Regions from separate parts of the Citrobacter freundii ATCC 8090 genome, predicted to be linked through region 2. Evidence: predicted binding sites of a transcription regulator. Region 2 holds the regulator's gene; each other region holds the start of a gene.
What was found. The regulator sigma-54, encoded in region 2, starts transcription at its own class of promoters, with help from an activator protein. The targets are predictions, from matches to a motif close to GTTGGCACANNTTTCGCTNT.
Positions count from the first base shown of each region.

Region 1: G4551_RS02095 (gamma carbonic anhydrase family protein) is a predicted target of sigma-54. The motif match lies at 1,440-1,459, and genes of this name have one in related genera.
Region 3: hypA (hydrogenase maturation nickel metallochaperone HypA) is a predicted target of sigma-54. The motif match lies at 2,596-2,615, and genes of this name have one in related genera.
Region 4: glnK (P-II family nitrogen regulator) is a predicted target of sigma-54. The motif match lies at 2,074-2,093, and genes of this name have one in related genera.

Region 1 is NZ_CP049015.1:418,440-422,791, reverse strand. Features, by position in the region: rRNA gene G4551_RS02100 (16S ribosomal RNA) at 1-1,267, opposite strand, end outside; gene G4551_RS02095 (gamma carbonic anhydrase family protein) at 1,739-2,293, shown strand; gene G4551_RS02090 (DUF1488 family protein) at 2,269-2,526, opposite strand; gene aroE (shikimate dehydrogenase) at 2,523-3,344, opposite strand; gene tsaC (L-threonylcarbamoyladenylate synthase type 1 TsaC) at 3,346-3,918, opposite strand; gene G4551_RS02075 (DNA topoisomerase family protein) at 3,923-4,352, opposite strand, start outside.
Region 2 is NZ_CP049015.1:4,420,646-4,424,997, reverse strand. Features, by position in the region: gene rapZ (RNase adapter RapZ) at 1-127, opposite strand, end outside; gene ptsN (PTS IIA-like nitrogen regulatory protein PtsN) at 173-664, opposite strand; gene hpf (ribosome hibernation promoting factor) at 748-1,035, opposite strand; gene rpoN (RNA polymerase factor sigma-54) at 1,058-2,491, opposite strand; gene lptB (LPS export ABC transporter ATP-binding protein) at 2,538-3,263, opposite strand; gene lptA (lipopolysaccharide ABC transporter substrate-binding protein LptA) at 3,270-3,818, opposite strand; gene lptC (LPS export ABC transporter periplasmic protein LptC) at 3,787-4,352, opposite strand, start outside.
Region 3 is NZ_CP049015.1:3,843,161-3,847,512, reverse strand. Features, by position in the region: gene hypD (hydrogenase formation protein HypD) at 1-957, opposite strand, end outside; gene hypC (hydrogenase 3 maturation protein HypC) at 958-1,230, opposite strand; gene hypB (hydrogenase nickel incorporation protein HypB) at 1,221-2,093, opposite strand; gene hypA (hydrogenase maturation nickel metallochaperone HypA) at 2,197-2,568, opposite strand; gene hycA (formate hydrogenlyase regulator HycA) at 2,767-3,225, shown strand; gene hycB (formate hydrogenlyase subunit HycB) at 3,369-3,980, shown strand; gene hycC (formate hydrogenlyase subunit 3) at 3,977-4,352, shown strand, end outside.
Region 4 is NZ_CP049015.1:1,241,425-1,245,776, forward strand. Features, by position in the region: gene G4551_RS05900 (SmdA family multidrug ABC transporter permease/ATP-binding protein) at 1-117, shown strand, start outside; gene G4551_RS05905 (SmdB family multidrug efflux ABC transporter permease/ATP-binding protein) at 110-1,888, shown strand; gene glnK (P-II family nitrogen regulator) at 2,145-2,483, shown strand; gene amtB (ammonium transporter AmtB) at 2,515-3,801, shown strand; gene tesB (acyl-CoA thioesterase II) at 3,852-4,352, opposite strand, start outside.

The DNA.
Region 1 (4,352 bases), 960 kb from region 2:
GCGAGGTCGCTTCTCTTTGTATATGCCATTGTAGCACGTGTGTAGCCCTACTCGTAAGGGCCATGATGACTTGACGTCATCCCCACCTTCCTCCAGTTTATCACTGGCAGTCTCCTTTGAGTTCCCGGCCGAACCGCTGGCAACAAAGGATAAGGGTTGCGCTCGTTGCGGGACTTAACCCAACATTTCACAACACGAGCTGACGACAGCCATGCAGCACCTGTCTCAGAGTTCCCGAAGGCACCAAAGCATCTCTGCTAAGTTCTCTGGATGTCAAGAGTAGGTAAGGTTCTTCGCGTTGCATCGAATTAAACCACATGCTCCACCGCTTGTGCGGGCCCCCGTCAATTCATTTGAGTTTTAACCTTGCGGCCGTACTCCCCAGGCGGTCGACTTAACGCGTTAGCTCCGGAAGCCACGCCTCAAGGGCACAACCTCCAAGTCGACATCGTTTACGGCGTGGACTACCAGGGTATCTAATCCTGTTTGCTCCCCACGCTTTCGCACCTGAGCGTCAGTCTTTGTCCAGGGGGCCGCCTTCGCCACCGGTATTCCTCCAGATCTCTACGCATTTCACCGCTACACCTGGAATTCTACCCCCCTCTACAAGACTCTAGCCTGCCAGTTTCGGATGCAGTTCCCAGGTTGAGCCCGGGGATTTCACATCCGACTTGACAGACCGCCTGCGTGCGCTTTACGCCCAGTAATTCCGATTAACGCTTGCACCCTCCGTATTACCGCGGCTGCTGGCACGGAGTTAGCCGGTGCTTCTTCTGCGAGTAACGTCAATCGCTGCGGTTATTAACCACAACGCCTTCCTCCTCGCTGAAAGTACTTTACAACCCGAAGGCCTTCTTCATACACGCGGCATGGCTGCATCAGGCTTGCGCCCATTGTGCAATATTCCCCACTGCTGCCTCCCGTAGGAGTCTGGACCGTGTCTCAGTTCCAGTGTGGCTGGTCATCCTCTCAGACCAGCTAGGGATCGTCGCCTAGGTGAGCCGTTACCCCACCTACTAGCTAATCCCATCTGGGCACATCCGATGGCAAGAGGCCCGAAGGTCCCCCTCTTTGGTCTTGCGACGTTATGCGGTATTAGCTACCGTTTCCAGTAGTTATCCCCCTCCATCGGGCAGTTTCCCAGACATTACTCACCCGTCCGCCACTCGTCACCCAAGGAGCAAGCTCCTCTGTGCTACCGTTCGACTTGCATGTGTTAGGCCTGCCGCCAGCGTTCAATCTGAGCCATGATCAAACTCTTCAATTTAAGTTTGATGCTCGTGAATTAAACTTCGTAATGAATTACGCATGTTCACTCAGAGACTTGGTATTCATTTTTCGTCTTGCGACGTTAAGAATCCGTATCTTCGAGTGCCCACACAGATTGTCTGATAAATTGTTAAAGAGCAGTTGCGACGCGCTTTAGCGCTCTGTCGCGAGGTGGCGTATATTACGCTTTCCTCTTTCAGAGTCAACCCTCATTTTCAGGTTTTTCTCTTCAACCGAACCGGCTGTTTGCGTGAAGTGATTCACATCCGCCGTGTCGATGGAGGCGCATTATAGGGATCCCATTTTTTAGCACAAGTATTTTTTGGATCTTTTTTTCTGAATGCTTGTTTTTCACTCCTTTCGCTACATTCCTGCGCAATTTGACTGATTTTTGATAGCTAAACCACTTGCACAGTCTCAATAATCCAACCAAAGTTTTCATTACTGCTCTATTTTCGTTGAGGTAAACATGTCTGATGTACTGCGTCCTTATAAGGATCTTTTCCCACAGATCGGAAATCGCGTGATGATCGACACCAGTAGTGTCGTCATTGGTGATGTTCGTTTAGCTGATGATGTCGGAATCTGGCCACTGGTTGCCATTCGTGGCGACGTTAACTATGTACAAATTGGTGCCCGTACAAACATCCAGGACGGCAGCGTTCTCCATGTCACGCATAAATCCACGTCTAATCCGCAGGGTAACCCACTGATCGTGGGTGAGGACGTTACGGTTGGTCATAAAGTCATGCTACACGGCTGTATCATTGGCAACCGTGTATTAGTCGGCATGGGATCGATTCTGCTGGATGGCGTAGTCGTAGAAGACGACGTTATGATTGGGGCTGGTAGCCTGGTTCCACAAAACAAGCGCCTGGAAAGCGGATATCTGTACCTGGGAAGCCCGGTTAAGCAAATCCGTCCATTAAGCGATGAAGAGAAAGCAGGCTTACAATATTCAGCTAACAACTATGTTAAGTGGAAAGACGAGTATTTAAGTCAGAGTAACCACACCCAACCTTGAGCATCTTCCTGCTGGGCCTGGATCAATGCTTCAGCTTCTTCTTCCAGATCCCAGCGATGCTGTTGAAATATTTCCAACCACTGCTCAGGCGTGTCGCCGCCAAAGCGGGACGCCATAATCTCTCCAGATATGGCACATGTTAACTGCATACCATGAACCATCGCTGGAAACACAACGGCGTTAACATCCGTGCACCATTCTTCCCGTTCGGGAAACTGGATCGCCTGATTCATGCCGACAATTCCTGTTGCATGCTTTTTATGACAGGCTCCACCTGTGGCAAAACGCCATGCCAAAGTAAAACTGCATGCGCAGCCTGCCCCACCAGCATCCCCAGGCCATCGGCATAATGTTTCGCCCCATGCGAAACACACCAGGAAAGAAACGGTGTGTTCCCTTTCTGATAAAACATGTCATAACAATAGACCGAAGGGTGGATAAGAGATGCTGGAATAGCTGGTATCTCACCGCTCATTCCGCTGGATGTGGCATTGATGATCAAATCAAAACTGCAATTTTCAAGATCGTCCATTCCCACCGCCTGCACGCTGCCGGTGTGGGAGAAGATTTGTGCCAGTTCTTCAGCACGCGAAGCGGTACGGTTAACAATAGTCACCGCACAATCCATAGAAAGAAGAGGTAATAAAACTCCACGGGATGCACCACCCGCACCAATCAGCAGAACTCGCGATCCGGGATGAATGAAAGATAAACGCTCAAGATCGCTTAATAAGCCGATACCATCCGTGTTGTCTCCCAGTAAACGCCCATCCTCCAGCCGTTTAAGGGTGTTGACCGCTCCAGCAAGCGATGCCCGCTCCGTTAGTTCATCAGCACGTGCAAACGCCTCTTCTTTAAAAGGCACTGTGACATTTGCCCCCTTCCCGCCCTCAGCAAAAAAAGCGTTCAGTGTATTCACAAAATCATTGATGGGCGCCAGTACACGCCCATAGGAATGATCAATCTTCAACTGCTCTGCAAATTGCTGATGAATAAAGGGCGATTTACTGTGCGCTATCGGATTACCAAAAACAGCATAGGCTTCTTTCATATTACCCCTGTCGAAACTGTTCACCCGTCAGAGCATCACGGATCTCCGAAGGATTCAAACGGCCTCCGGTCTCCCCCTCAACCACAGGAAAGTCTGTACCAAACTGCGCACGGACTTCCTCAACCGTTCTGCAAGGCGGTAAGCCACTCAGATTAGCACTGGTAGAGACTAATGGTTTGCCATAAGCCTGGCACAATGCAACCACCAGCGGATGATCGGTGACACGCACGGCCAGCGAGTCAAAACGACCGGTCAACCAACGAGGCGTAGTCGCGGGCGCCGGGAAAACGAAAGTAACAGGCCCAGGCCAGCGGGCGAACACAGCCTCACGTTGGGCCTCGGTGAGCATGCTATCGTCGATATAGGGTTTAAGCTGGTCAAAGCTTGCCGCAATCAAAATTAAACCTTTATCGACTGGGCGTTGTTTTAACTCTAACAGACGGGTAACAGCCGTTTCGCTGTCGGGATCGCAACCGACACCGAAAACAGCTTCAGTTGGATAGGCGATGACTTTTTCTTGTTTCAGAATCGCTATCGCCGCAGCGATAGCGTCTGTGGGCAGGTTATTATTCACTTTTTTATTCCGCCGAAATCGGCTTTCCACATTGTTTACTGGCACAGAAATGCTTCACACCCTGTGCGGTTTTCTTTTCGATGAGAAGCGGATAATGACACTCAGGACATTCTCCGGATAACGGTTTGAAGTTAATGACAAACTGGCACTCCGGATAGCGATCGCAGGAGTAGAAGGTTTTGCCATAACGGGAACGCCGCTGGACAAGATGACCAGTCTGGCATTGAGGACAGACTATTGCTGTTTCATCAGGCTTGTCGATGAGCTCGGTGTGATCGCACGCAGGATAGTCACTGCATCCAATGAACATACCGAATCGTCCCTGTCTCAGCACCAGCTCAGCGCCACATGCAGGACAAAGCTTACCCTCCAGAACTTTGACAATATGTCCGTCCGCGGAAGATTTCAGCGGACGGATGTAATCGCATTCTGGA
Region 2 (4,352 bases):
TACGAGCCAGATCGGGCAACAGCACTACGGGAAGGTTATCCACGCAGTAAAAACCCATATCTTCCAGCGCACGCAGAGCGACAGATTTACCTGACCCTGAACGGCCGCTGACGATCATCAGTACCATGTACTGTTTCTCCTCACAACGACAAAAAAGGATGCCATTGGGTTGTTATGCTTCATCCTGTCCACCTTCGGTGTCCGTGATGATTTGATACAACTCCTGGTCACTCTGTGCGGCGCGCAGACGACGACAGATGGTTTTATCCGCCAGACGTTTTGCGACCAGTGACAACGTATGCAAATGCGTCTTGGTTTGGTCCGCCGGAACCAGCAGGGCGAACAGCAGATCGACTGGCTGATTATCAATAGCGTCGAAGGCGATAGGCGTTTCAAGTTGCACAAACACACCAACCGCGCGCATCGTGTCTTCTTCCAGCTTTCCATGCGGGATAGCAATACCATTACCGATGCCGGTACTGCCCATTTTTTCACGCGTCAGAATGGCCTCAAATACCACCTGAGAAGGCAAGCTGAGCTGTTTTGCCGCCAGTTCACTAATGATTTCCAGTGCGCGTTTCTTGCTTTGGCAGTGAACACCTGCGCGTGTACATTCCTGGTTAAGAACAGTGCTCAGTTGTAGAGTCGTATCGTTATTTGTCATAATTTCACCTAAGCGCTAACTGTACAAATGGCCTGTTGTGCTACACAACAGGCCGTCCTGCACCCGCTAACTGCCCGGACAAGTTAGTGCTGTTTCAGTTTATCTTTATGTTTTGTTAACTGCCGAGCCAGTTTATCAATTAAACCGTCAATGGCTGCGTACATATCCTGACCTTCCGCGCTGGCATGAATTTCGCCACCGTTCACATGCAGCGTTGCATCCGAGATATGTGTAACCTTCTCCACTTTCAACACAATATAGACCTGATTAATCCGGTCGAAATATTGTTCAAGCTTGGCAAATTTTGTATTAACAAAATCGCGCAGGGCTTCAGTGATTTCGACGTTGTTTCCAGTGATGTTGAGCTGCATAGTGTCTTCCTTATCGGTTGGGTCAGACCAGCTGTTTGCGCTGGTTAGACGGCGGAATGGATAAAGACTCTCGGTACTTCGCAACGGTGCGGCGTGCCACCATGATACCCTGTTCTGACAGCATAGAGGTTAACTTGCTGTCACTCAGTGGTTTCGCGGGGTTTTCCGCAGCAATTAATTTCTTCACCAGCGCACGGATCGCCGTGGATGAGGCTTCGCCTCCACCTTCAGTATTAACGTGACTGGAAAAGAAATACTTCAATTCAAAAATGCCGCGCGGACTGTGCAGATACTTTTGCGTGGTCACACGGGAAATGGTCGATTCGTGCATCTCGACGGCCTGGGCGATATCCGCCAGCACCATCGGTTTCATAAACTCTTCGCCTTGCTCAAAGAAGGCTTGCTGTTGTTCAACGATGCAACGACTTACGCGCAGCAGTGTATCATTGCGGCTTTCCAGGCTTTTAATCAGCCACTTCGCATCCTGTAGATTGCTACGGATAAACTGACTGTCGGCATCGTTGCGCGCGCTATTGCACATAGCGGCGTAGTGCTGGTTAATCTGCAGTCGTGGGATGCTGTCGCTGTTGAGTTCGACCACCCAGCGATCGTTATGCTTACGCACCAGCACATCCGGAATAACGTATTCTGGTTCGCCAGTCTGGATCGACTGCCCAGGCCTTGGATCCAGTGACTGAATAAGATTGACGGCTTCTTTTAGCACGTCTTCTTTCAGTCGGGTCACGCGCATCAGCGTGCGGAAGTCATGGTTGGCTAACAGATCGAGATGATCGCTGATGATCAGGCGCGCTTCTTCCAGCCACGGTGTGGCTTTATCAAACTGCGAAAGTTGGATCAGTAAGCAGTCGCGGAGATCTTTGGCGGCCACGCCTACGGGATCAAAGCGCTGAACGCGTTTAAGCACGGCTTCGATTTCGTCCATACCGACGTCGTCATCGCCCATGCTTTCGAGAATATCGTCCAGGGTCACGGTGAGATAACCGGTTTCGTCTACCGCATCCACAATGGATGTCGCAATGGCGCGATCGGTATCCGAGAACGGGGTCAGTTCCACTTGCCACATCAGGTAATCCTGTAGTGATTGCGTGGTCTCACCCTGATACACAGGCAGCTCGTCGTCGATGTAATCTCCGCTGGTGCCCGAAGGCGTCCCGGCGGTGTAAATTTCATCCCAACTGGCATCAAGTGGCAGCTCCTCAGGCATCTCTTTTTGTTCGAGAGCATCGGCGGTGTCGAGGGTTTCGCTGTCCTGTTTTTCCTGGGTATCAATTTCGTCGTGAAGATCGGTTTGCTCGAGCAGTGGGTTACTTTCCAGCGCTTGCTGAAGTTCTTGCTGAAGTTCCAGCGTGGACAGCTGCAACAGACGGATAGCCTGTTGTAGCTGAGGCGTCATCGCCAGTTGTTGGCTAAGCCTGAGTTGCAAACCTTGCTTCATGTTCAGAGTTGTTTTCTCCTGCGGTGACGTGAAGTCTTCTACCCTATCAGAGTCTGAAGTCTTCCCCAAGGTATACGCGCTTAACGTGCTCATCCTGCAGTATTTCTGTTGGCGTGCCGTGCGCGATCAGGTGCCCCTGACTCACGATATAGGCGCGCTCACACACTGCCAGCGTTTCGCGGACGTTATGGTCGGTAATCAGCACGCCAAGGCCGCTGTCGCGCAGGTGTTCGATGATCCGTTTGATATCAATAACGGAAATCGGGTCAACACCGGCAAACGGTTCATCCAGCAGGATAAATTTCGGATTAGCGGCCAGTGCGCGGGCGATCTCCACGCGGCGTCGTTCACCACCGGAGAGCGACTGCCCCATACTGTCACGCAGGTGCTCGATGTGGAATTCTTCCATCAGCTCGTTGGCGCGATCTTCCCGCTGCTCGCTGGTCAGATCGTCACGAATTTGCAGTACCGCCATCAGGTTATCAAACACGCTCAGGCGACGGAAAATCGATGCTTCCTGCGGTAAGTAGCCGATGCCGCGACGCGCGCGCGCATGCAGAGGCAGCAGGCTGATGTCTTCGTCATCAATGATAATGTTACCCGCATCGCGCGGGACAATGCCGACCACCATGTAAAAGGTTGTTGTCTTGCCTGCACCGTTAGGACCGAGCAGACCGACGATCTCCCCGGAGTTGACGGTCAGACTGACATCTTCCACCACACGACGGCCTTTATAGGCTTTTGCAAGGTTCTTTGCAGTTAATGTTGCCATAACGAATCAGTTACCTTTTTTCTCTGCCGGAGCCTTGTTTTTGTCCTGCAACTGCGACGGAACCAGAACGGTGGTGACGCGTTTGCCTTTATCGCTGAAGGCCTGCATTTTCTGCTCTTTTACCAGATAGGTGATCTTATCGCCCGTGATGTTGCTATCGAGCTGTTCCAGATACGCCTTGCCGGTTAGCACGACAAAGTCTTTCGCCAGTTCATAGTGCATCTGCGAGGCGCGGCCTTTAACCGGTTTACCGTTGTCCTGCATCTGGTAAAACGTCGCTGGATTGCCATAGCCGTCAATCACTTCTTTGCCGTCTTCGCCGCCAGGACGGGTCACGACGACTTTATCGGCGTTAATTTTGATGGTGCCCTGAGTCACAATCACGTTGCCAGTAAACGTTACCACGTTGCCCTGCATATCCAGGGACTGCTGGTCCGACTCAATGTGAATCGGCTGCTCGGTATCGCCGGTGACGGCAAATGCCGGAATGCTGGCGACCAGAAGTGAGCTGGCAAGTACAAGATTAAGGCTGAGTTTGTTTGTTTTGGATTTCATATGAGGTTCTAACCTTTTCAATCAGCTCGGCGTTCTTGCTGCGTAAGTTGCCGCGCATCTTCAGTCCGCTGGAGTTAAATGTTGTGCCATACAACGTCACCAGATCATCGGAAGTGACATCTTGTGTCACCAGGTTAATCTGCGCGTTATCGGTCGTAATTCTGCGTAGTTGAGAGTCAGGCACCAGGGCGTTAACCTCAACATGGCCGTACAGATACAGCATCCGATCGTTGGTCAATTTGGCTTTATCGGCCTTGATCGTCCAGGTCGGTACTTTATCCTTATCAAATGTGGTTAATACTGGTTGAGTAAACCACGAAACCGCTTGTTCCGAATAATATTCAACGTGTTGTGCGATCAAGTGATAGCTCAGCGCGCCTTCCGGACTATACACGACGGTATCAGTATGTTCGCTCTTATAGGTTGGCTCGTTGTTATTGACGACGACCTGAGCGGTGTCCTCTTTGTCTGCCAGATTAATACCAATCATCACAAGGACAGCCAGCGACAGTAGAATGATAACCCAACGTCTGG
Region 3 (4,352 bases), 580 kb from region 2:
CGGATCGTCATACACCTGCTGCGGCGCTGGCTGGAAATGGGCTTCGGCATCAAAGCGCTGATAGTCAGGCGTCAGGTGAACGCCAGAGGATTCGATAACGCCCAGACCGCGCCATTCGCTGTCGCCATTGACGCAGAACACCTCGGCGATGGCCTGTTGCGCTAACGCGTTACCGGCGTCCGGTACCACGCGACGGTACTGGTTTTCTACCTGGCTGTGCGCGGCAATTTTCTGCTCAATTAACATCACCACGCCTTGCAGGAGATCGAGCGGTTCAAAACCGGCGACCACTAACGGACGATGGAAGTCTGAAGCAATGAAATTATAGGCATCAGTGCCAATCACCATGCTGACGTGGCCTGGTGCTAAAAAGGCGTCAATACCGTTGTCCGGCTGTTCCAGCAGGCTGCGCAGCGTAGGGATAAGCGTGATGTGCTGGCAGAAAAAGTAAAAGTTCTGCACATCACGCTGCTTTGCCTGTTGCAGAGTGATAGCGGTCGTTGGCATTGTGGTTTCAAAACCCAGACCAAAGAACACCACCTTACGCGTTGGGTTTTCCTGTGCCAGTTTCAGCGCATCCATCGGTGAATAGACGATGCGGATATCTGCACCGCGCGCCTTGGCTTGCAGCAGGGAGCCTTGCTTACCCGGGACGCGCATCGCATCACCAAAGGTGCAGAAAATGACTTCTGGATGACTGGCGATTTCTACACAGCTGTCGATTCTACCCATCGGCAGAACGCAAACCGGGCAACCCGGACCATGAATAAACTCCACGTTTTCCGGTAGCAACTGGTCGAGGCCGAATTTGAAGATAGCGTGGGTATGACCACCACAAACTTCCATGATGCGCAGTGGGCGTTCAGCCGTGTAGGGGAGGTGGGCGGCACGTTCAGACAGGTGCTCTATCAGTTGCATCACCTGCTCTGGTGCGCGGTATTCGTCAACAAAACGCATTTATTTTTCCTCGCCGTACAGCAACGCGCCGACATCCGGCTCAACGTCAAACATGTTTTGCAGCGCGTCGAGCGTATCGCGCGCTTCAGCTTCATTAATGATGCTCATGGCAAAACCGACGTGGACCAGTACCCACTGGCCGAGGCGCGGTTGGCCATGTTCATCACAGCTACCGACCAGCGTCAGGTCGACGTCGCGCTGAATACCGCAAACGTCGACTTTGGCCTGGTTGCCATCAATGGTGCGGATTTGACCCGGAACACCTATGCACATCGCTGCGTCTCCAGCCAGGAGAGCCATTGATCCATCCCTTCACCACTGGTGGCGGAAATCAGGATAATCTCAATTCCCGGGTTCACTTCCCGGGCGCTGGCGATGCATTTTTCAACGTCAAAATTGAGGTACGGTAGCAGATCCACTTTGTTGAGCAGCATCAGCGATGCGGCGGCAAACATATGTGGATATTTCAGCGGTTTGTCTTCACCTTCGGTGACGGAAAGCACGGCCACTTTATGGCGCTCGCCGAGGTCGAAGCTGGCCGGGCAGACCAGGTTGCCGACGTTCTCAATGAACAGAATGCCGTTATCGTCAAGCGGCAAACGCGGCGCAGCGTCAGCAATCATTTGTGCGTCAAGGTGGCAACCTTTACCGGTGTTGACTTGAATGGCGGGCGTGCCTGTGGCGCGAATACGGGCAGCATCGTTCACCGTCTGCTGGTCACCTTCAATAACGGCGCACGGCACGCTATCTTTCAGCTTCATCAGCGTTTCGGTCAGCAGCGTGGTTTTACCGGAGCCCGGGCTTGAAACAAGGTTCAGCACCAGATGCTGACGGGCCGCAAAGCGGGCACGGTTGCGCTCGGCCAGGCGGTTGTTTTTGTCCAGTACGTCAATTTCCACTTCCAGCATACGGCGTTGGCTCATACCTGGTGCGTGGGTTCCTGCCTCACCGTGACCGTAGTGCAAATCGCCTTCTTCGGTCTGGCTCGGTGTGAAATTTGAGGTCTTCACACCGGTAATATTCAGCGCTGGACGAGCCGCTGGGGCAAATGGCGCGCTGCGAAACGCCGAGTGGGGATTATGCTCATCACCCTCTATATATAGGTTGCCTTCAGCGCAACCACATGTCGTACACATCGCTCACTCCTGATCTTTTTACTTGCGATACATCTGTTGCCGGATGACTGCGTTGCCTTATCCGGCCTACAAACGAGCTCTTTCTGTAGGCTGGATAAGACGCTTAAGCGTCGCCATCCGGCGCTGGAGTCTGATCTATTTCAATACGTCGAATCTGTAGGCCGTCATCGGCCACAATTCTCAGCATATCGCTGTTGCATTGCGGACATCGGCGCACGCGTTGCGTCAGTAACGTGACGTATTGTTGACAAGATTCGCACCAACATTCGGCTTCTTGTTCTTCGAGGTGGAGTTTACAACCTTCTGCAAGGGTCCCGCGGCATACCAGATCAAAACAAAAGGAGAGAGCGCTGGTTTCTACGCAAGAAAATGCGCCAATTTTGAGCCAGACCCCAGTTACTCGCTGAGCACCGTGTTGCGTGGCCTGTTGTTCAATCAATTCCAGTGCCCGTTGGCAGAGGGTTATTTCGTGCATACCGCCTCCTGTGAAGTTGCCATATCAAAAGCAATAAGCATGCCAGGTTGAATTCTTTCATTCGTGACAATGACGATAATGACGAAATGACATGTCGTCACCCGCCTTTTATTTTTTATCTATATGAAAATTAAGTAATTTAATTTTGGCATGAAATGTGCTTAAGGCTGTTCATCTCTGCTAAACGGGTAACCTGACATGACTATTTGGGAAATAAGCGAAAAAGCCGATTACATCGCTGAACGGCATCGTCGCCTACAGGACCAGTGGCGTATTTACTGCAACTCGCTGGTTCAGGGGATCACCCTCTCGAAAGCGCGTTTGCATCATGCAATGAGCTGTGCGCCGGACAAAGATCTCTGCTTTGTCCTTTTTGAACACTTCACTATCTACGTCACGCTGGCGGATGGCTTCAATAGCCACACCATCGAGTACTACGTCGAAACAAAAGATGGTGATGATAAGCAACTGATTGCACAGGCACAGTTGACCATCGACGGTCAAGTCGATGAGCGTTTCAGTAACCGCGATCGCGAACAGGTGCTGGAGCACTATCTCGAGAAAATCGCCACCGTCTACGACAGCCTGTACACCGCGGTTGAGAACAATATGCCGGTGAATTTAAGCCAACTGGTTGAGGGACATAGCCCGGCTTAAGCCTCAGGTGCTGTCCACTTTGTCATGATGCGGTTTACATACTGCGTCACGATGTTTTAGGGAATGGGCATGTCGAAAAATGTCGAAATGACATTTTGCAGACATGTTTTCGTCAAAAATGACTATCACCTGAGGAATGCCTGGTGAATCGTTTTGTAATTGCTGACTCCACTCTTTGTATTGGCTGCCACACCTGTGAAGCCGCCTGCTCAGAGACACATCGCCAGCATGGCCTGCAGTCAATGCCGCGCCTGAAAGTGATGTTAAATGAAAAAGAATCCGCGCCGCAGCTTTGCCACCAGTGTGAAGATGCGCCTTGCGCCACCGTGTGTCCGGTTAATGCCATTAACCGCGTTGATGGCGCCGTACAGCTGAATGAAAGCCTGTGCGTAAGCTGCAAACTGTGCGGGATCGCTTGTCCGTTTGGCGCGATAGAGTTTTCTGGTAGCCGTCCGCTGCATATCCCGGCAAACGCCAATACGCCAAAAGCGCCTCCGGCTCCGCCAGCGCCTGCTCGCGTGAGTTCGCTGTTGGACTGGGTTCCAGGCGTTCGTGCCATCGCGGTGAAATGCGATCTGTGCAGTTTTGACGAGCTTGGTCCGGCCTGCGTGCGCATGTGTCCGACCAAAGCCCTGCACCTGGTGAGCAACATGGATATCGCCCGCGCCAGCAAACGTAAGCGTGAGCTGACTTTCAATACCGATTTTGGCGATCTCACCTTGTTTCAGCAGGCTCAGAGTGGGGATGCAAAATGAGCGCAATTTCACTGATTAACAGCGGCGTGGCCTGGTTTACAGCGGCTGCGGTTCTGGCATTTCTGTTTTCATTTCATAAATCGCTGAGCGGCTGGATTGCTGGAGTTGGCGGTGCGGTCGGCAGCTTGTGTACGGCAGCCGCTGGTTTTACCGTTCTGACTAATGCGCTGGCGGTGAGCGGCGTGATGCCGTTTATTGGGCACAGTCTGCAAATTACTCCGCTGAATGCTATCTGGCTGATTACGCTGGGACTGTGCGGCCTGTTTGTCAGCCTGTACAACATTGACTGGCATCGTCATCCGCAGGTGAAAGCTAACGGCCTGCTGGTGAATCTGCTGATGGCCGCGGCGGTATGTGCGGTGGTTGCCAGCA
Region 4 (4,352 bases), 1.8 Mb from region 2:
GAGCATGAATCTTTAGTGCAACAGCCCGGCTGGTATCGCGATATGTACCGCTATCAGCAACTGGAAGCGGCACTGTCTGATGCGCCAGAAATAAACGAGGAGGCGGCTAATGCGTAGTTTTGGGCAACTATGGCCGACCCTGAAAAGATTGCTGGCGTATGGTTCACCATGGCGAAAACAGTTGGTGATTGCGGTAGTTATGCTGTGGGTGGCGGCTGCGGCGGAAGTCAGCGGTCCGCTGTTGATTAGCTATTTTATCGATAACATGGTGGCGAAGAACAATCTGCCGTTGGCGATGGTTGTCGGGCTGGTTGCGGCCTATGTCGGTCTGCAACTGCTGGCGGCAGGCCTGCATTACGCGCAGTCGTTGTTGTTTAACCAGGCGGCGGTTGGCGTCGTACAACAGTTACGCACTGACGTAATGGACGCTGCGCTGCGCCAGCCGCTCAGCGCCTTTGATACTCAGCCCGTCGGGCAGCTTATCTCACGTGTGACCAATGACACCGAAGTTATTCGCGACCTGTACGTGACGGTGGTCGCAACGGTTCTGCGCAGCGCGGCCTTAATCGGTGCCATGCTGGTGGCGATGTTCAGCCTCGAGTGGCGTATGGCGCTGGTGGCGATGGCTATTTTCCCGGCGGTGATGGTGGTGATGGTGATTTATCAACGCTACAGCACCCCGATTGTGCGTCGGGTGCGCGCTTATCTGGCGGATATTAACGATGGCTTTAACGAAGTCATCAACGGCATGAGCGTTATCCAGCAGTTCCGCCAGCAGGCGCGATTTGGCGAGAGAATGGGGGAGGCCAGCCGCTCGCACTATATGGCGCGTATGCAAACCCTGCGACTGGATGGCTTTTTGCTGCGCCCACTGCTGAGCCTTTTCTCGGCGCTGATCCTCTGCGGTTTGCTGATGCTGTTCAGCTTTACCTCTGGCAGCTCCATTGAGGTTGGCGTGCTGTACGCGTTTATCAGCTACCTCGGCCGTTTGAACGAGCCGCTGATCGAGCTGACCACCCAGCAATCAATGCTGCAGCAGGCGGTTGTCGCCGGTGAGCGAGTGTTCGAGCTGATGGACGGACCACGTCAGCGCTATGGTGACGATGATCGACCGCTGAAGAGTGGGGATATTGAGGTGGATAACGTTTCATTTGCCTATCGTGACGACAATCTGGTGCTGCAAAATATCTGTCTGTCCGTGCCTTCGCGCAGCTTTGTAGCCTTGGTCGGACACACCGGTAGCGGCAAAAGTACGCTGGCCAGTCTGCTGATGGGTTACTACCCGTTGACGCAGGGCGAAATCCGCCTTGACGGACGTCCGCTGTCTTCTCTGAGCCACAGTGCGTTACGTCAGGGCATCGCGATGGTGCAGCAGGATCCGGTGGTGATGGCGGATACCTTCCTGGCAAACGTCACGCTGGGTCGTGATATCTCAGAAGAGCGGGTATGGCAGGCTCTGGAGACTGTGCAACTGGCAGCACTGGCGCGGGGGCTGAGCGAGGGGATCCATACCCGGCTGGGCGAGCAGGGCAATAATCTCTCCGTTGGGCAGAAACAGCTGCTGGCGCTGGCGCGGGTATTGGTGGAAACGCCGCAGGTACTGATCCTCGATGAAGCCACGGCCAGTATTGATTCCGGTACTGAACAGGCCATTCAGCACGCGCTGGCGGCGGTACGTGAACACACCACGTTGGTAGTGATTGCACATCGGTTATCGACGATTGTCGATGCGGATACCATTCTGGTGCTGCATCGCGGGCAGGCGGTTGAGCGTGGTACGCACCAGCAACTACTGGCGGCGCAAGGCCGTTACTGGCAGATGTATCAGCTTCAACTGGCGGGTGAAGAGCTGGCGGCCAGCGCACATGAGGATTCGGTTATCGCCTGATGGTGCTGCGCTTATCAGGCCTACGGTCAACGCGGTTTTGTAGGCCGGATAAGGCGTTTACACCGCCATCCGGCAATCAACAATCTGGTGCAAAAATGTAACGCACTATGCACCGTCATAGTGCGTTTTTTCTTTTTCTCCCCCAGCAATACCCTGCAAGCCTGAATTATTCCGCGTTTTTCATTCCTGGCACACCCCTTGCAATATTCCTCTCGTGTATCTGCAGCCACTACTGAATTCTGACTGGAGGGGATCTATGAAGCTGGTTACCGTGGTAATCAAACCGTTCAAACTGGAAGACGTCCGTGAAGCACTGTCGTCTATTGGTATTCAGGGGCTGACCGTCACCGAAGTGAAGGGCTTTGGCCGACAGAAAGGTCATGCTGAGCTGTACCGTGGGGCTGAATATAGCGTCAATTTTCTGCCAAAGGTGAAGATTGATGTGGCGATTGCCGACGACCAACTGGATGGCGTGATTGATGTCATCAGTAAAGCGGCATACACCGGAAAAATTGGCGACGGCAAAATCTTCGTCGCCGAGCTGCAACGTGTGATTCGTATTCGTACCGGCGAAGCCGACGAAGCCGCACTGTAACTTCTGGCACACAGTGATAGGAAACCAAAAAATGAAGATAGCAACGATGAAAACAGGTATTGCTTCACTGGCGCTACTGCCGGGACTGGCAATGGCGGCACCGGCGGTTGCGGATAAAGCAGATAACGCTTTTATGATGATCTGTACCGCGCTGGTGCTGTTTATGACTATCCCTGGCATTGCGTTGTTCTACGGCGGTTTGATTCGCGGTAAGAACGTGCTGTCGATGCTGACTCAGGTGACGGTGACATTCGCTCTGGTTTGTATTCTATGGGTGGTTTATGGCTACTCACTGGCATTTGGCGAAGGGAATAATTTCTTCGGCAACTTCAACTGGGTATTGTTGAAGAACATCGCGCTGACGGCGGTCACGGGGAGCTTCTACCAGTACATTCACGTTGCTTTTCAGGGTTCTTTCGCCTGCATCACCGTTGGGCTGATTGTCGGGGCGCTGGCTGAACGTATTCGCTTCTCTGCGGTGCTGATTTTTGTAGTGGTATGGTTAACGTTGTCGTACATCCCCATTGCCCATATGGTCTGGGGCGGCGGCTTGCTGGCTTCCCACGGTGCGTTGGATTTTGCCGGCGGAACAGTCGTGCATATCAACGCGGCGATTGCCGGTCTGGTTGGTGCGTATCTGATTGGCAAACGCGTCGGTTTTGGCAAAGAAGCCTTTAAACCGCATAACCTGCCGATGGTCTTCACCGGTACCGCTATTCTCTATATTGGTTGGTTTGGCTTTAACGCCGGTTCAGCGGGAACGGCGAATGAGATTGCCGCACTGGCCTTCGTCAATACCGTGGTCGCCACCGCCGCAGCCATCCTCGGATGGATCTTCGGTGAATGGGCGCTGCGTGGCAAACCGTCCCTGCTGGGCGCGTGTTCTGGTGCTATTGCGGGTCTGGTGGGGGTAACACCGGCATGTGGCTATATTGGTGTCGGCGGCGCGCTGATTATTGGTGTCGTTGCGGGACTGGCTGGCCTGTGGGGTGTGACCATCCTGAAGCGTATTCTGCGCGTGGACGATCCGTGTGATGTGTTTGGCGTGCACGGCGTGTGCGGCATTGTCGGCTGCATCCTGACCGGGGTGTTCGCTGCCAGCTCTCTGGGCGGCGTGGGCTTTGCCGAGGGCGTGACCATGGGGCATCAGCTGCTGGTGCAACTGGAAAGCGTGGCGATTACCATCGTCTGGTCCGGTGTGGTGGCTTTCATTGGCTATAAGCTGGCGGATATGACGGTGGGTCTGCGTGTACCGGAAGAGCAGGAACGCGAAGGTCTGGATGTGAACAGCCACGGCGAGAACGCTTACAACGCTTGATGTTTCAATCTGCCGGATGGCAACGCTTTTGCGCCGCCATCCGGTAATTCTCAATTACGATTACGCATTACCCCTTCCTGCACGGTAGAGGCGACCAGCACGCCGTCCTGCGTATAAAACTCCCCGCGTACAAAACCCCGGGCACCGGAGGCCGAAGTACTCTCGACGTTATACAACAACCACTCATTGATATTGAACGGACGATGGAACCACATGGAGTGGTCAATGGTGGCGATCTGAATCCCTTTTTCCAGGAAACCAATTCCGTACGGCTGCAGCGCAACAGGCAGGAAGTTCAGGTCTGAAGCATAACCCAGCAGATATTGATGGACGCGCAGATCGTCCTGCAGCTCGCCGTTTGCGCGGATCCAAACCTGGCGCGCCGGAGGTGCGACGTGACCTTTTAAGGGGTTATGAAATTCAACCGGACGCACTTCCAATGGACGATCGTTGATAAATTTTTCTTTCAACAGCGGCGGCAGCAAATGCGCCACTGAGCGGGCAATTTCTGTTTCTGATTTAAGCTCATCGGGACTCGGCGCATCCGGCAT